2 regions of the Ruminococcus sp. RTP21359st1_H3_RTP21359_211015 genome follow, and region 1 is predicted to be linked to the other one. Evidence: predicted binding sites of a transcription regulator. Region 1 holds the regulator's gene; the other holds the start of a gene.
What was found. The regulator HrcA, encoded in region 1, represses chaperone genes, less so after heat shock. The targets are predictions, from matches to a motif close to TGTTAGCACTCNNNNNNNNNGAGTGCTAACA.
Positions count from the first base shown of each region.

Region 2: htpG (molecular chaperone HtpG) is a predicted target of HrcA. The motif match lies at 2,243-2,273, and genes of this name have one in related genera.

Region 1 is NZ_JBDGDD010000001.1:56,559-65,993, forward strand. Features, by position in the region: gene AB5Z01_RS00250 (M15 family metallopeptidase) at 417-992, shown strand; gene AB5Z01_RS00255 (hypothetical protein) at 1,106-1,258, shown strand; gene AB5Z01_RS00260 (metal-dependent transcriptional regulator) at 1,443-1,814, shown strand; gene dnaJ (molecular chaperone DnaJ) at 1,902-3,053, opposite strand; gene dnaK (molecular chaperone DnaK) at 3,211-5,085, opposite strand; gene grpE (nucleotide exchange factor GrpE) at 5,149-5,721, opposite strand; gene hrcA (heat-inducible transcriptional repressor HrcA) at 5,744-6,772, opposite strand; gene AB5Z01_RS00285 (hypothetical protein) at 7,024-7,761, opposite strand; gene AB5Z01_RS00290 (hypothetical protein) at 7,791-8,615, opposite strand; gene sfsA (DNA/RNA nuclease SfsA) at 8,838-9,435, shown strand, end outside.
Region 2 is NZ_JBDGDD010000012.1:54,492-63,926, reverse strand. Features, by position in the region: gene htpG (molecular chaperone HtpG) at 298-2,187, opposite strand; gene AB5Z01_RS06800 (CPBP family intramembrane glutamic endopeptidase) at 2,440-3,465, shown strand; gene proS (proline--tRNA ligase) at 3,543-4,985, opposite strand; gene AB5Z01_RS06790 (hypothetical protein) at 5,011-5,349, opposite strand; gene AB5Z01_RS06785 (CorA family divalent cation transporter) at 5,499-6,413, opposite strand; gene ppk1 (polyphosphate kinase 1) at 6,410-8,470, opposite strand; tRNA gene AB5Z01_RS06775 (tRNA-Met) at 8,771-8,847, shown strand; tRNA gene AB5Z01_RS06770 (tRNA-Glu) at 8,869-8,943, shown strand; gene AB5Z01_RS06765 (reverse transcriptase family protein) at 9,024-9,435, opposite strand, start outside.

The DNA of each region.
Region 1 (9,435 bases):
TTTTGCACCGCTTTTTGAAATGTGTAGGGGAGCGATGCTGTGGTTGCCATATCCTTGATGCCAAATTATTTTGGGGTGACATTGTGTGATATTTTTCAACAATTCAACGGGCGAGAAATATCGGGCTGTCGCATTTCGGTGAAACCGAAATTGAGCCAAGCCCCTACAATTCTGAATTTTTACAAGTTCTGAGAACGGGCGAACGATGTTCGCCCCTACAGATTATTCGGGCAGGTTTGTTGTGCCGCAAAGTCGCTTCGCTCGGTGCTTTATTTTTACCTCATGCTTGTGTACAACTTTGGTCAGCTATGCTAATTCCTCATTCCTCATTCCTCATTAAGCGTGTATACTCTCCGCACACATCTGCATATACTAAGTTAAAACATTTCTCCCCATCAGGACAAGGAGGTCAGTATATGGATTATCTTATGCTTGTGGATAAATTCAATCCCATAGATATGGGATTTTATGATCGTGTGGAGTTGACAGAGGTGAACGGCAAGTTTATGGAATCTCAGGCAGGAAACAGGCTCAGGCTTCTGCTCAAAAAGGCGGAAGCTGACGGCATAAAGCTGAAAATTATTTCCGCCTATCGCTCTTTTGAATATCAGCAGATGCTTTGGGAGCGTGAAGTATCTCACGAAATGTGGGGCGGTCTGAGTTATGAAAAGGCTGTGGAAAAGGTGGGCAGAACTCTCGCTCTCCCCGGGTCAAGCGAACACAACACCGGGCTTGCTGTGGATCTCGGCAGAGAGGGTGACAATGATGTGAGCGACGATTTTTACAAGACGCCTGAATCTCGGTGGCTTTGTGCAAATGCCGCAGATTTCGGCTTTATCCTTCGTTATCCTCGCCTTAAAGAGCAGATGACCGGCATTGATTTTGAGCCGTGGCATTATCGTTATGTGGGCGTTGAAGCCGCTCGTATCATTGCCGCAGGCGGGCTTTGCCTTGAGGAATTTCTGCACTTTTACTCGGAAAAATATATCTGAAAATCCTGTGAAAATAATTGACAGAAAGAGCATTGTGTAGTATAATTATAACAAAGCTATGAGCGATAGCCGCAAGTTTTTGTATGCTATTGCGAAAGAAAGGAAGTTTTGTTATGTCAAACTATTCAAGAAAAAAGTCGTTCTGGACTTTAATGGGTGCGATGATACTTGTTGTTGCGTCAACTGCGCTTTTTGTATACAAATATTTTGAGGATAAGGAGCATGCCGAAAAGTGGAAAGACTATGAGGAGTGCGGTATACAGTAAATAACAGACAGCTTTAAAGGCACTGCTTTTTGTGAGCAGTGCCTTTGTATATCAACACAATTCATTGATGTAAAGTTTATCGAAATCGCTGAAAAAGCGTGCTTGCACTTGAAATGCGGTTTGAAATGTGATATAATAGTCGTAATGACCTGATGACAAACTTGTTCTAGGGAGGGACGTTATAATGCAGATAAGAGAATCAGCTGAAAATTATCTCGAAACGATACTTATTCTCAGCCAGCGCAAGGGCAAAGGCGAGGTAAGAAGCATAGATATAGTAAACGAACTTGAGTTTTCAAAGCCGAGCGTAAGTGTGGCAATGAAAAATCTCCGTGAGAACGGCTATATAACTGTCGACAAGGACGGTTATATTCGTTTGACAGACAAGGGCTTGGAGATAGCCGAGAAAATGTATGAGCGTCATACGTTGCTTTCACAGTGGCTCATAAAGCTTGGTGTTGACGAGAAAGTTGCAGTAGAGGACGCTTGCCGTATGGAACACGTTATCAGTGCGGAGTCCTTTGCGGCTATCAAAAAGCACACAGGTATGGCTTGATAAGATGATAATTGCCGTGGGTCTTCCTGCGGCATTTTTTTGCAAACAAAAAGGAGAACAGCCTTGTGCCGTTCTCCTTTTTTTTGGTTATTTGAATTTGTCTTTGAGCTTGTCAAAGAATGTTTTGCGCTTTGCGTAGTTCTTTTCACCGAGGGACTTTTCGTAGTCACGGAGCTTTTCTTTCTGCTCTTTGGTCAGATTGCGTGGAACTTCAACTGTTACACGAACGTAGTGGTCGCCGTGGTCGTTTCTGTTCACCTTCTTTATGCCCTTGCCTCTCAGGCGGAACACTGTGCCGGTCTGTGTACCCTCTGGCACTGTGTATTTTACCTTGCCGTCAACTGTAGGAACTGTTATCTCGTCACCGAGAGTAGCCTGTGCATAAGTAAGCGGTATCTCTGTCCACACGTCATAGCCGTCACGCTCGAAAATAGGGTCAGGTCGAACTGTAATGTTGATGTGCAGGTCGCCGTTAGGACCTCCGTTTATACCGCAGTTGCCCTCACCGCCTACTCTAAGTGTCTGACCATCGTCGATGCCAGCAGGAACGTTTATCTCCTTTTCAGATACTTTCTTTACTCTGCCCTGACCGTTGCAGGTATGACAAGGGTTGTCGATTATCTGACCCTTACCGCCACAGCGACTGCAAGTCGTGGTCTGAGCGATGTTTCCGAAAGGCGTTCTCTGTGTTATCCTTACTGTACCAGTGCCGTGGCAGTCAGGACAGGTCTTAGGCGAAGAACCTGCGGCTGCGCCTGTGCCGTGACAATCAGGACACTTTTCGGCTCTGTTTATGCGAAGTTTCACAGTCTTGCCCTTGCAGGCTTCCATGAAGTCAAGAACAACGTTCGCTCTTATATCCTCGCCGCGTCTTGGTGCGTTAGGGTTAGCAGAACGTCCGCCACCGAAGCCACCGCCAAATCCACCGAAAATGGAATCGAAAATATCGCCCATATCGCCAAATCCGCCGAAGCCTCCTGCACCTGCTCCACCGCCTGCACCGTAGTTCGGGTCTACGCCTGCGTGACCAAACTGGTCATATCTTGCTCTTTTATCTTTATCTGAAAGCACCTCATAAGCTTCATTTACTTCCTTGAACTTCTCCTCGCACTCTTTGTCGCCAGGGTGAAGGTCAGGGTGATACTGCTTTGCAAGCTTACGGAATGCCTTTTTTAATTCATCGTCTGTGGCAGTTTTAGAAACGCCAAGCACTTCATAGTAATCTCTTTTTTCAGCCATATAAACGCCCATGCTCTGTAAGCTGCAGATCGTGAAAGTCTTGGGGCATGGGCTTGCCTCCTTTTTGTAAGTATAGTCCTTTCACGCTTTTCACACAGCCTTTTAATACGGCAATAGCCCCTGCTCGAAAAATCGGAGCAGAGGCAGCCGTTATGATTTATTCTGCGTCAGTAAATTCAGCGTCTATAACGTCGTCGCCACCGTTGTTTGAAGCGCCGCCGTTGCTGCCGCCATTTGCTCCGCCCATGTTGTTAGGGTCAAAGCCTGCGGCACCGCCTGCTGCCTGCTGTGCCTGTGCAGCCTGCTGATATACCTTAGTTGCAACGCCCTGGAATGTTTCCTCAAGCTCCTTGTGCTTAGCCTTGATAGCCTCGATATCAGTACCCTTGAGGGCTTCCTTAAGAGCGTCTATCTTAGCCTGACAAGCTGACTTGTCAGCAGCGTCTACCTTGTCGCCGAACTCGCCCAGTGACTTTTCAGCCTGGAAGCAAAGCTGGTCAGCAGCGTTTCTAGCGTCAACGTCCTCTTTCTTCTTAGCGTCCTCTGCTGCATATGCCTCAGCTTCCTTGACAGCCTTATCTATATCGTCCTTAGACATATTTGTTGAAGAAGTGATCGTGATGTTCTGCTCCTTGCCTGTGCCAAGATCCTTAGCGGAAACGTGTACGATACCGTTAGCGTCGATATCGAATGTTACCTCGATCTGTGGAACGCCTCTTGGAGCTGGAGCGATTCCGTCAAGTCTGAACATACCGAGCTGTTTGTTGTCCTTTGCGAACTCACGCTCACCCTGAAGTACGTTGATATCAACGGCTGACTGATTATCAGCGGCAGTTGAGAATATCTGTGACTTCTTTGTAGGTATAGTTGTGTTTCTCTCGATGATCTTTGTGCAGATACCGCCCATTGTTTCAAGACCAAGTGACAGTGGAGTTACATCGAGGAGGAGCAGACCGTCCTTAACGTCGCCTGCGAGAACGCCGCCCTGATATGCAGCGCCAAGTGCTACGCACTCATCTGGGTTGATGCCCTTGAATGGCTCTTTGCCAAGGAATTTCTTAACAGCTTCCTGAACGGCTGGTATTCTTGAAGAACCGCCGACCATAAGGACTTTCTGAAGCTCGTTAGCTGACAGACCTGAGTCTGAAAGTGCCTGACGAACTGGTCCCATTGTTGACTCAACAAGGTCTGCTGTCATTTCGTTGAACTTAGCCTGTGTAAGTGTCATTTCAAGATGCTTTGGACCTGTAGCGTCTGCTGTGATGAATGGGAGAGAGATAGTTGATGAAGCAGTAGAAGAAAGCTCTATCTTAGCCTTCTCAGCAGCTTCCTTGAGTCTCTGCATTGCCATTTTATCACCTGAGAGGTCAACGCCCTCAGTCTTCTTGAACTCTGCGATCATCCAGTCGATAATTCTCTGGTCGAAGTCGTCGCCGCCCAGGTGGTTGTTACCTGCTGTGGCAAGAACTTCTGTAACACCGTCGCCCATTTCGATGATAGATACATCGAATGTACCGCCGCCCAGGTCGTAAACCATGACCTTCTGATCCTCTTCCTTATCGATACCGTAAGAAAGTGCAGCGGCTGTTGGCTCATTGATGATTCTCTTTACTGTCAGACCTGCGATCTGACCTGCGTCCTTAGTAGCCTGTCTTTGTGCGTCTGTGAAGTATGCAGGAACTGTGATAACAGCCTCTGTTACCTTTTCGCCCAGATAAGCCTCAGCGTCAGCTTTCAGCTTCTGGAGTATCATAGCTGAAATTTCCTGTGGAGTGTAATCCTTGCCGCCCATGTGAGCCTTGTAGTCAGAGCCCATATGTCTCTTGATAGAAATTACAGTGTTGTCATAGTTTGTAACAGCCTGTCTTTTTGCTACCTGACCGATAAGTCTGTCGCCGTTCTTTGAAACGCCAACTACCGACGGAGTTGTTCTTGCACCCTCGCTGTTAGGGATAACAACGGCTTCGCCGCCCTCCATAACTGCTACACAAGAGTTTGTTGTACCTAAATCTATACCGATGATTTTGCTCATAAGATCAAGTCCTTTCAAAATTTACTTAATTTATATCAAGACCTTAAGTCCCGATGTCTTTGTTTATGGGTTTGCTACTATTACCATAGCGTGTCTTATTACCTTGCCGCCTATGGTGTAGCCGTTTTGAAGCACCTGCGCCACAATATTTTCACCCAGGTCAGGGTCGTCAACTGTGCTTACCGCTGTTGCAACGTTTGGGTCAAATTCCTTGCCCGCAAGCTCCATGACCTCAACGTTGAGCTTTTTCAGAGCGTCGCTGAACTGATTGAAGATCATTTCAACACCCTGTTTATAAACTGCGTCCTGAGTTTCTGTGCCTAACGCTCTTTCAAAGTTGTCAAACACCGGCAGGAAGCCGTTTATCACATTTCCCTTTGCTGTGTCTGTAAGCTCCAGTCTTTCCTTTGCGCTTCTTTTTCTGAAGTTATCATATTCAGCCATAAGTCTGAGATACTTGTCATTTGCTTCGGCAAGCTCTTTTTTCAGCTTTTCTGTTTCGCTCTCCTCCGCCTTTTTCTCTGTATCCTCAGTGGCATTTTCTGCGGTATCCGCCGCTTCTTTTACTTCTTCGCTTTCAGCAGAGGTGTTTTCCTCTTTTTCAAGCTCGGTGTCCTTTTCAGTTTCCTTACTCAATTTACGCCGCCTGCCTTTCTTTTTATTCGTTTTCGTCATCTTCTTTGTTTTGCTCTTGTGGCTTTTCGGATATCATTTCCGATATCTTTCCTGTGAAATACTCGAGATATGGGATAAACTTCGCATAGTCGAGTCTCATAGGACCTATAAGCCCCAGCGCACCTGCTGTTTTGCCGTCCTTTGAGAACGGAGCTGTTATAATAGAGGAGTTGTGGATAACAAACCCGTCACGCTCAGGGGAGAACATAACGTGAAGCCCTGAGAACGTTTCGTCAATAAATCCTTTAAGCTCCTTCTGATTATCGAGAAAGCTTATTATCTCATTCTGGTTGAAGTCCTTGCAGGTGAGAAGATTACTCTGACCTTTGATAGACACGCTGCTCATTTCCTTTGTCATCTTCATGATCTCGGAAACAAGCGGTGAAAGGGTCATCATGTACGTTCCCATTGCTTCTGTGAGCTTTTCAAGATAAGCGTCCGAAAGACTGTCGATAGGCACACCGTTGAGATTTTCCTTTACGAAGTTATCAAAAAACTCAAGCTGATCCTGACTGAGGTCGAACTCCAATCGGCAAACCTTATTCTTAATAGAGCCGTTGGACGTTATCATCAAAATAACGTACATTCTCTTTCCTGTAGGTATTACCTCTACCTTTGAGATAAGCGAGAACTTTGGCGTTGCGTTTGCGACCACCGCCGCACATTTCGTAAGATCCGCCAATGCCATTGAAGCCTTGTTCACAAGGTCTTCCTCTGTGACATATTCCTGCGGTATCATTGAATCCAGCATCTTCTTTTCATTTGCTGTAAGCTGGTTTTGCTCCATGAGCTGGTCAACATAAAGCCTGTAGCCCTTATATGTTGGTATTCTGCCTGCGGAGGTGTGTGGCTGTTCGAGATAGCCTTGCTTCTCAAGCTCTGCCATTTCATTTCTTATGGTCGCTGAGGACGCTTTGACGTGAGCCATTATCGCCTTTGAGCCTACAGGCTCGCCTGTTACGATATATTCATTGACTACCGCTGAAAGTATTTTCAGCTTGCGGTCGTCCATTTGCTCACCACCCGTTCTTCTTGTTAGCACTTATTGCATTTAAGTGTTAGCACTCTTTCTTCTCGAGTGCTAAGTATAGTTTATACCCTTTTGACGATTTTGTCAAGGGGTTTAAGACTATTTTTCTCACAAATTTTAAAAATATTTGAATTTCTTTTCCGTCATATTGCACAACGCTTTGCTGAAAATGCAAAAAAACGGGCAGACCGCAGTGGTCTGTCCGCCCGATGTTGGAAAAAGATCAGATAAAATTATTCTTTTGTATAAGCAGAAAGATCAGGAACAGCAAGCAGGCTGTCGTCTGCTTCGCCCATGGAATCTACAGTGAAGTAAACTGCACTTGATTCGTCAGCACCCTCTGGGAGCAGAACTACCTGCTTAAGGTCATATGTAGCGCCGTCAAAGCCGTAAACTATCTGACCCTCACCGCCTGAAACACTGCTGTCGAGGTTATAATACTCGTGAACAACGTTTGTTGTTGTGTCAATATATGCGTGGTCGAAATCGAGTGTCGCTCCGAAAAGTATGTCGGCTGCCTTCAACTCGTTTTCGTCAAAGTCCTCGATACTGTAGGTGGTCGTGCCTTCTGAAACGTTGTAAAGCTTTCCGTCGCCAGGGCAAACTGTGTATGACTTCATGCCCTGAACTGTGAGTGCCTGATAAGCCTTGCCGTCCTTTATGCAGATAGTATACTTTGTGCCGTTGTTTGACATCTGACCTGTAAGGTTAGCAAGATAGTTGCCCTCATACTTGTCTTTCATCTGCTCGAAAGCTCTGAAATCGCCGTCAACGTCATAATCTGTTGTGCCAACATTTGTGACAGCACTTTCGTCTGCTGTGCTTTCAGCAGGAGCAGCTGATTCTGCGGCAGCCGTTGTTGTAGTAGTTGTTTCAGCCTTTGAAGAGCTTGCAGTATCGCTCCCAGTGCAGCCTGCCATTGCTGTACACATTGCCAAAGCTGCAATAATAGTTACCATTTTCTTGTTCATAATATTTTGCCTCCGAAAAATGACAAGAATCACTCGGCTGACTCAGCGCCTGACTCAACATCGAGTTCAGCGTCATAAGGGATATCTTCAGTGTCCTTATCGAAAGACTGCTCTGTCCAACTGTCAAAATCGTCAGGGAGCTTGACTTCAACGTTTTCAGTTGTGAATGAGTTTACTGTAACAGTAGTCGTTGAGCCGTCAGAGATAGTTTCTATCTTAACAATATCCTTTGTGTCAGCATTGAAGTAATACTTGAATGTTGTTGTGAAAGAATAATCGTCAGAATCGCTTGTGTCGAGAGTTACGCCTGATTCAAGCTCGATATCAGGATCTTCTGTGCTTTCAAAAGTTTCGCAGATAAGACCGTCGTCAGTTGTTTCAGAGCTTATGAACTTGTAGCTGTCGTTAATTCCGTAGCCTATCTCGCTCTTGAAGTCGTCGATAGATTCTTCCATATCAACAGTGTAATACGTTTTTGACTCGCTGTCAAGTGTGTACATAACTCCGTCGATATTATAGATGTCCATATCCACGCCCATAAAGTTCATTTTCATGTGCATATTGCCGCCTGCTATCTCAACAACAGCTGATGAATTGTCATATTCGCTTGCCACTGTCATGTCGATAGCAAGGCTCTCGCCCTGTATCTTCTTTGTATACTGCGCTGTGAGAGTATCCTCGAGATCTGTGGCTGTGCCTGCTTCTGAAGCAGTTGACTCGTCAGCGGCTGCGCTTGTTTCTGCCTTTGATGTGCTGTCTGCTTTTGATGAGCTTGAAGAACTGCTGTCAGAACAGCCTGCCATTACTGCGCATGACATTATAAGTGAAACGAGAAGTGCAGTTATTTTTTTCATTATAAATACCTCTTTCTAAAATTTTAATAAATTATTATTGTTATATAACCTATACTCAAAACTATAACATATTTCACAAATAACGTCAATAGATTTTGTGAAATATTTTTCTCTTTTCGTATCGAATCACAAATCAGCAAAGCTAAGAAAGCTTGATTTAGGTATTTATAATCAAACATATTTGTGGTATAATGTGAATAGTAAGAATAAAAGGAGCGAATTATGAGATACGATAATATACATAAAGGCAAATTTCTATCAAGGCCGAATAGGTTTATCGCCAACGTTGAGATAGACGGCAAAGCCGAGGTCTGCCATGTGAAAAATACGGGCAGATGCAAAGAGCTTTTGGTGGAGGGGTGTACTGTTTGGCTTGAACATTCAGACAGCGAATCGAGAAAGACCGCTTTTGACCTTGTTGCAGTGGAAAAAGGTGACAGGCTCATAAACATGGACAGCCAAGCCCCGAATAAGGCGGTAGGGGAGTGGCTGAGAGAAAAAATGCCTTTTGGCGAGGGCTTCTCGGTCTATCCCGAAAAGAAATACGGCAATTCACGCTTTGACTTTTACTTAGAGTCGCAGGATAGGAAGATCTTCATGGAAGTCAAGGGCTGTACGCTGGAGAAAGACGGCGTTGTGCTTTTCCCTGACGCTCCTACCCTCCGTGGGGTGAAGCATATAGAGGAACTTTCTCACTGCCTTGATGAGGGGTATGAGTCTTATATAATGATACTCGTTCAGATGAGCGATGTGAAATATTTCACTCCAAATTATGACACTCACCCTGAGTTCGGAGAGGCTTTGGAGAAAGCTTCCCGAA
Region 2 (9,435 bases), on a different contig from region 1:
ATACGAACTCACACAATATGTCCGTACAAAGTTGGTCATGCCCAGTCTATAAATGAAAGGTAACACTCCAATAAAAGATGTTATGTATCAATTTCACTATAATTATATTAACATACCTACATTTATTTGTCAACAGCATACATAAAATTTGTTTTCTGAATCTGTTTTTTTAACAAATAAACTTATTTTGTTTTGTATAAAACCTACAATTATCAGCCTGAAAAGCACAAAAAAGCCGTGGAAACACTGCTGTTCCCACGGCTTTCGGTATGTTAAGAGAGTATCTATATAGCTTTATTACTTTGTCATAAGCTCGCAAACAAGGTTTGCAAACTCAACAGGGTTGTCGATAGACATTCCCTCGATAAGCAAAGCCTGATCGTAAAGAAGCTTTGCATAGTCTTTCAGCTTGTCCTTATCGTTAGCATAGAGGTCTTTCAGCTTCTCAAAGATAGGGTGATTTGGATTTATCTCCAGTGCCTTTTCAGCCTTTACCTTATTGCCGTCATTCTGAGGCATAGCGTTGAGGACCTTCTCCATTTCGATAGTTATGCTGCCGTCTGATGAAAGACAAACAGGGTGAGTTTTAAGCTTCTTTGAAAGACGGACAGTCTTTACCTTGTCGGCGATAGCTTCCTGCATGAAAGTGAACATATCCTTGTTCTCTTCGTCAAGCTTTTTAGCCTCTTCCTTTTCTTCCTCTGTGTCAAGGTCGAGATCAGCATCGCTTATGGACTTGAAAGGCTTGCCGTCATAGTTTATCATCACCTTGATAGCGAACTCGTCAACGTCCTGTGTAAAGTAAAGAACTTCATAACCCTTATCCTTGATCTTTTCAAGCTGAGGGAGCATTTCGATCCTTTCCTTTGTTTCGCCGCAGGCATAATAGATCTCTTTCTGATCTTCTTTCATTCTTGAAACATACTCTTTGAGTGTAACGTTCTTGCCGTCAAATGAGGACGGGAACATAAGGAGATCTTTCAGAGTTTCGTTTGCAGCGCCGTATGACTGATAAATGCCAAACTTAAACTGAAGCCCGAATACGCTGTAGAACTTCTCATACTTCTCACGGTCGTTTTTCAGAAGCTTTGCAAGCTCGTTTTTTATGGACTTTTCAAGGTTCTTTGCGATTATCTTGAGCTGTCTGTCCTGCTGTAAAAGCTCACGGGAGATGTTCAGTGAGAGATCCTCAGAGTCAACAACGCCCTTTACAAAGCTGAACCAGTCAGGAAGCAGGTCTGCACACTTTTCCATTATCATTACACCGCTTGAATAAAGCTGGAGTCCCTTTTCATAGTCCTTTGAGTAATAGTCAAAAGGCGCACGGGCAGGTATATAAAGCAGTGCGTCATATGTTGCAACGCCCTCGTTCTTTGAATGGATATGTGCAACAGGTGGCTCATAGTCGCCGAACTTCTCCATATAGAAGTTGTTGTAATCCTCGTCCTTTAGCTCGCTCTTGTTCTTCTTCCAGATAGGGGTCATGCTGTTAAGAGTTTCGATAGCCTTGTGTACCTCAGGCTCTTTACCCTCCTCATTATAATGAGTATGCTCGACTTCCATTCTGATAGGGAATCTGATGTAGTCAGAATATTTCTTTACAAGCGACTGTATCTGATACTGATCAAGATATGTTGAATACTTCTCGTCATCAGTATCGTCCTTGAGTTTAAGTGTGATAGTTGTGCCGACGCCGTCAGGCTTGTCACACTCTTCTATTGTGTAGCCCTCAACACCGTCAGATGTCCACTTATAAGCCTGATCGCTGCCAAAAGCCTTTGTTACAACGGTAACTTCCTTTGCTACCATAAAAGTAGAATAGAAGCCTACACCGAACTGACCGATGATATCAACATCGTCCCCAAGGTCATTGTCTTTCTTGAAAGCGAACGAGCCTGAGTTTGCGATAGTACCAAGGTTGTTTTCAAGATCTTCCTCGGTCATACCGATGCCGTTATCAGAAACTGTAAGCGTTCTGTTTTCCTTGTCGATAGCGATATTGATAGCGAAGTCGCTCTTTTTCATTCCCACAGAAGTGTCTGTCAAGGACTTGAAATACAGCTTATCAATAGCGTCGCTTGCATTTGAGATTATCTCTCTGAGAAAAATCTCCTTATGAGTGTAGATCGAATTGATCATCATATCAAGCAGTCTTTTGGATTCTGCCTTAAATTCTTTTGTCTGCATAAAATCTCGACCTTTCCTTAATAATATTTTACTTTCTTTGAATACTGTTCCATATAATTAGCACTCTATCTATTTGAGTGCTAATTATATTATACAACAAGGTTGATAAAATGCAATAGTTATCACAAAATTTCTCTTATTTATTTACAAATCCATAACATTTCATCACATACCTGACAAAATACCATTTGCAAAAGCACCATGTTGTGTGTTATAATATATAGATAAGACCGAACAAGGGAGGAATAATATTTGACTACCAAAAAGTCTGTTTCTCTGCTGACCCCTGAAAAACAGCAGGAAAAGAAACTTCTTACTATAGATTGCGTGAAAATTTCACTTCTGCTCATTTTATACAACATGCTAAACAGGATATTCGCAGTGTTATTCTTTTACGTTGCATACACTTATCACTCAGGAAAATTCACTCTTAGCTACTCGGCAGTTCTCAGCTATCTGAAAAAGCAGACCGCTTTTATAAGCTCAACTACTTTTTCCATGACGGCAAATTTGTTTATTACTCTTATGAGCGTGCTTGTTTTTGGGATAGTTTTTGCTATACTTTTCCGAAAACGAGAATCAAGCTTCATAAAGCCGAAAAAAGGCACGGCAGTAAAAGGGTTAAAATGGTTTTCAGCCTGCTTTGTGATAAACATTCTGCTGTCACAGCTCATATCTATCCTCACGGGTATACTTGGTCAAAACGGAGTGACAGTTCCCACAAGCGATTTTTCCATTCATCAGCCCTCTGCCATTGCAGTAATAGTGCAGTTCTCATACGTTGTGATAATAGCCCCTATCGTGGAGGAATTTATCTACCGTGGAGCGATCCTCACGGCTCTAAGCCCATACGGAAGGGGTGCGGCGGTGCTTTTCTCGGCACTTGCATTCGGACTTATGCATGGAAATATCCCTCAGGCGGCTTCGGCATTCGGCACAGGACTTGTTTACGCTATTATCGCCGCAAAGTGCGGCTCGATACTGCCAACAGTTATAATACACTGTCTAAACAATCTGCTTGCAAACTTCTCGTCCATATCTGATGCGATAGGGCTTGAACACTATGAAACCTTCATGAGCGTTGCTGAGATAGTCATAGGTCTGGCGGGCTTTATGGTGCTTTTCACAAGCCTTAAAAAGCTTATCATTGATGACAGCAAAAACGTGCTTACACCGAAAGAATGTCGCAGATACGTCTTTACAAACCCTGCCACTATAGTATATATGCTCTGCCTTATCATACCGATAATAAAGAGTCTTGTCCAAGCAAACAGCTAAAAATCACAAACCAAAAAACGGGTGACTGCCAATAACAAATTGACAGCCACCCGATATTTTTTCATCCAAAAAACCTATTAATAAGCCTTGCCCCAAAGCACCATATGCTTCGCAGGTTTTCCACAGCACACGCAGGTATCTGCTATCTCTTCCTGCTCGAACGGGATACATCTTGAACCTACTCCTGTGAGTTCCTTTACCTTATCCTCGCAAGCTTCATCGCCGCACCACATTGCCTTAACAAAGCCGTCGCCCTTTTCCTCAAGAGCCTTTGTTATCTCGTCAAGTGTCTTGCAAACATAGGTACGTCTTTCTCTGTTTTCAAGTGCCTTTGCATAAAGGCCATCATGAACAGCCTGAAGTCTTTCATTTACAGTTTCAACAAGCTCACCAAGCTTGCAGAATACCTTTTCTCTGTTGTGTCTTGTAACAAGCACACACTGATCGTTCTCAATATCCTTTGGACCAATTTCAAGTCTTACAGGAACGCCCTTCATTTCATACTGTGCAAACTTCCAGCCAGGTGACTGCTCTGAATCGTCGAGCTTAACTCTTATGCCTGCATTTTTAAGCGTGTTGTAAAGCTCGTTAGCCTTGTCAAGAACACCCTCTTTGTGCTGTGCTATAGGTACGATAACTACCTGAACAGGTGCAACAGCAGGTGGCAAAACAAGTCCGTTATCGTCGCCGTGTGTCATTATAACTGCACCGATAAGCCTTGTCGTAACGCCCCATGATGTCTGGAATGGGTGTGCAAGCTTATTATCTCTTCCAGTATAAGTGATATCGAAAGCCTTTGCAAAGCCATCGCCAAAGTAATGCGAAGTGCCTGCCTGCAAAGCCTTGCCGTCGTGCATAAGAGCCTCAATAGCGTATGTTGCTTCTGCACCTGCGAACTTGTCGCTCTCTGTCTTTCTGCCCTTTACGACCGGCATAGCAAGCTGCTGCTCGCAGAAATCAGCGTATACGTTGAGCATTCTCTCTGTCTCCTCGATAGCCTCCTCAGGTGTCTCGTGGATAGTATGACCCTCCTGCCACAGGAACTCTCTTGAACGAAGAAATGGTCTTGTTGTTTTTTCCCAACGTACAACAGATACCCACTGATTATAAAGCTTGGGAAGATCTCTGTAGGAATGAACTATATTAGCATAATGCTCGCAGAAAAGCGTTTCAGACGTTGGTCTTACGCAAAGTCTGTCTTCAAGCTTTTCACTTCCGCCGTATGTTACCCAAGCTACCTCAGGAGCAAAGCCCTCAACGTGGTCTTTCTCCTTCTGAAGCAGGCTCTCAGGGATAAACATAGGCATACAAACATTTTCATGACCAAGCTCCTTGAACTTTGTGTCAAGTATATGTTGGATATTCTCCCATATTGCGTAGCCGTAAGGTCTTATTACCATACAGCCCTTTACGCTTGTGTATGAAACAAGCTCAGCCTTCATACATATATCAGTATACCACTTTGCGAAATCCTCGTCCATGGAGGTTATCGCATCAACCATTTTCTTATCCTTAGCCATTTATAAAACCTCTTTCTTATATCATTCAGGCATTGTCATTATTCTTGTTGCCGTCGTCTTTTTTAACAGCTTCACTGCTGACATTCTTCTTTTTCTTTTTAAAATTAAGAGCATAGATATCCTCGTTATATATCTTATAGTTGGGATCCCAGCCGTCAATGTGGGACTTATCAAATATGCCCTGTACCTTATAGTTCTCAGGATCATTCCCTGTATTCTCACCGTCCACCCTTTCGGGATCGTCCTTTTCGGCAAGCTCAGGGTGACGTTTTTCAATAAATCGTGCTATTTTTGGAGTGATAAGGCAGGCAATGACGATAAAGGTCATTATTACGACACAGCCTGCTGCCAGCTTCAACAGCAATAGCAGTAATTCTTTATTCAGACAAGTCACCTCTTTTCGCAAACATAAAGTTATTATAGCACAATTATTATCCAAATTCAAGAGGTGAAATATGAATTTACCGCCATTTCTGACCTTTAGAACGAAAAAAAGGCGGAACAAAGTCCGCCTTAAAGCATTTTCTTTCGTTTGAAAAAGATTATACACACTATCACTACTATTATACTAAGGGCTATAACACCCGGATACCCCTCTCTAAGTTCGGGCATATTCTGAAAGTTCATGCCATACCAGCCCGTGATAAGGGTCAGAGGGAAAAATATAGTGGATATGACCGTAAGAAACTCCATATTCTTGTTCTGCTGAGCATTGACATGGGACTGATAAGCGTCTCGCACCTGCGTTGCATATTCAAGAAGATGTACAGTTCTGCCCATGAGCCTGTCGGCACGGTCTGAGATAGTGCCGAAATATTTTTTCTGCCTTTTCTCAAAGAAGCCGTTCTCGTCCTCTTCAAGCTCTCTGCCCAGATCCATTATTTCATCATAGTAGCTTCTCAAAATAAGAAGCTCTTTTCTGATAGGCGTTATGGTTTCAAGAAAATCGTCCGTCTTGCCATCGTTTACGTTCTCCTCAAGCTCCATAAGCTTTTGCTCATGTTCCGCAAGAAGCTCGGTGTCACGGAGCATAAATTCGCTGAAAAAATTGTAGATAAAATGCTCCCTGCTCTCTCCCTGATTATGCCTGCTTCTCTGTATGCGTTGGACTAACCTGAGTGAAAACTCCTCATCGTCTATTATCACCATGTTTTTGTTGTCGATAAAAAACTGTATCCTGTGTCGGCTTCCCTTTATGTCAAGAAGCTTGGGGATAGAAAGCGTGCCTGCCAGACAGAAAGGCTGTGATTCTATCTTACAGAACACAACGTCACGCAGGGATATCACGCCCTCGTAGGTTATGTTCGCCGTTCTGAGAGTTTCCTCTGCGTGAGCAGAGTCGGTAATAAACACAGCCGAGCAAGTTTGTTCGCTTAGCTGTGTCGGTGTTATTTCTTCAAGTGAACCCTTCAGGGCAAATATTGTCATTTATCCTCGACCTCCGCCTTGGAAGCTCTTTCATAGGCAAGATCATAGAAAAATTCCTGAGAATTGAGTGGCTCTTTGCCGTCTGAAACAAGGGTATATTCCCCGTCAGAGTCAAGCTCTCTTGCCTGACAATTATCTGCAAGCATTTTGTCGAACATCATGCTTATCTGAGACTTGATATCCTCGTCAAGAATAGGTGTAGCGACCTCAACACGTCTGAGGGTATTTCTTGTCATAAAGTCTGCGGAAGCAATATATATCTTTCTTTCCTCGCCCTTGCCAAACATATAGATACGGGAATGTTCAAGAAAACGTCCTACAATGCTTATTATCCTGATGTTGTCGGTTTCGCCCTCAACGCCTGGGATAAGACAGCATATGCCTCTTACCACAAGGTCTATCTTAACGCCTGCTCTTGAAGCTTCGATAAATCTGTCGATTATCTTCTTATCAGTGAGAGAATTTATCTTCACGCCTATATAGCCCTCTCCCCCTGATTGTGCTATGGCTATCTGCTCGTCTATCATATCAAGCACCTTGTTTTGCAGACAATTCGGCGCAACAAGAAGCTTGTCAACGCTCTTTACAGTATCGTCAGAAGCAAGAGCATTGAACACGTCTATAGCGTCCTTTGCGATGTCCTTATCGCAGGTCATAACAGACAGGTCGGTATAAAGTCTTGAAGTTTTCTCGTTGTAGTTTCCAGTGCCTATCTGAGTATAATACTCGGTCTTTGTGCCTGAACGCTTTGTGATAAGGCAAAGCTTTGAATGTACCTTATAGCCCTCCAGACCATAGATAACAGTACAGCCAGCCTTTTCAAGTCGGCGTGACCACTCGATATTATTTTCCTCATCAAATCTCGCCTTAAGCTCCACCAATACAAGAACGTCCTTGCCGTTCTCTGCGGCTTCACAAAGGGCTTCGACCACCTCACTGTGCTTTGCCACACGATACAATGTCATTTTTATAGACACCACATTTTTATCGTCAGCCGCCTCACGGAGCATATTGATAAAAGGCTTTATGCTATCAAAAGGATAAGAAAGCAGTCTGTCTTTCTTTTTTATCTGCGGCAGGATCGGCTTGTTATCGTCAAAGGCAGTAAACCTCTGCGGAACTCTCTTTTTATAGAAAAGCTCGGTTTTCTGTCTGAGTATATCCTGTATCTGGAACAGGAATGACAGATCAAGAGGAGTGCTGTTTCTGAAAACAGATTTTTTATTCACTTCAAGCTGTTTGCAGAGCAGATCAACGATATTGTTATCAAGCTGCCTTGAAAGCTCCAGTCTGACAGGTGCAAGACGCTTTCTTTTCTTGATAAGGTCAGCCATGAACTCACGGTAATCAAGATCTTCGTCGTAAAGTGCGTCAGCGTCAATATCAGCATTTCTTGTAACTCTTATAAGTGACTTTGACTTGACGGTGTAGCCCTTGAAAATTTTAGGTACATAGTGGAGGATAAGCTCTTCAGAAAGCATATACTTGCCTGTTGAACCGACCTTTATAAGGCGTGGGAAGACCTCGCTTCCGCAGGAGATAACACCCAGCTTCTCCTTGGAATTTTTGCTTTCAAGGACAACAGCGGCATAGATATCCTTATTTTTAAGGAAAGGGAAAGGCTGTCTTTTGCCCACCACCATAGGCGACAGGAGCGGAGCTATCTGATTAATAAAATACTGTTCCAACTGAGAATTTTCCTCCGCTGTAAGCTTGGAAAAATCAACAAGAGCAACGCCCTGCTCGGCTATTTTCTTCATAAGGTCAGCGTAGATCTTATTTTTACGCTCGTTAAGCTCGCCCACTCTAGCGATAACGGCTTTGAGCTGTTCCTTAGCGGTCATATTTGTTTTATTTTCCCTGCTGTCTGGATCGACCTCCATCTGGTCAGTAAGCGAGCCTACACGAACCATAAAGAACTCGTCCAGATTGCTCTGGTAGATAGAAGCAAAAGAAAGTCCTTCACAGAGTGGCACGCACTCACGCTCAGCCTCCTCAAGGACTCTTTCATTAAATTTCAGCCATGACAGCTCTCTATTCATAAACACATTTTTCATTGTGCCATACTCCTTTTATTATGATATCAAAACATCTATACTGATTTAATATATTATATCACAAAACGGCAAATTGTTAAAGAGTTTTAAGCAAAATTCATGTAAAATATTCTTATTTTACACTTCCTATATTGTAGCTGCGCACAAAAATTATGCAAAATGACGCATTTGCTTTTTAGCGAAAGCACAATACTGTGCAAAAAGGCAAAAATCGAAAAAGTCCAAACTTTTTGTGCAAAAAAGGTTGACAACGGGGTATAAATAGTGTATAATAATCAAGTCGCTATGAGAAACGCATATGGCGGTATAGCTCAGTTGGCTAGAGCACTTGGTTCATACCCAGGGTGTCACCGGTTCAAATCCAGTTACCGCTACCACATTTCTCATAGCGAAAAATCGGCCCGTTGGTCAAGAGGTTAAGACGCCGCCCTTTCACGGCGGAATCATGGGTTCAATTCCCGTACGGGTCACCAAAGTTTAAAGCTCGGAGATAGCACATTGTGCTGTTTCCGAGCTTTTGTTATCTGAAGTTTCATACCTTCCATGTTCTGCCCTACTTTTCCACGCACACCTCACTCTTGAGTTTTTTCGCCACCTTGAAATACTCATGCATTTTCACGTCCGCAGGGTCTATCTGCAATGCAAAAGATATCCTGCCAAGCAGCGAATTTATGTACTTCTCAGGCGTAATGTCAGCACCTTTGAAAAACAGGCTTTGGGAAACTCCGTATTTCTCACAGTAATATATTTCCTGACGTATCTCCCGACGCTGTTTCGACGAGATCTGCGCCTTTTCGTTGACCACTATCCCCGTTACCTGTTGACGTTGTGATGAGCCGATAAGCGTCGTTTTTTTCATGTTTAGCTTAAACCCCATTTTCCGCAACGCCCTGCTCACAAGTTGCGTTATCTCTTTGGCGTTAAGCACAGCTTTTCCACCTGAAAATGTCATATCGTCACAGTAT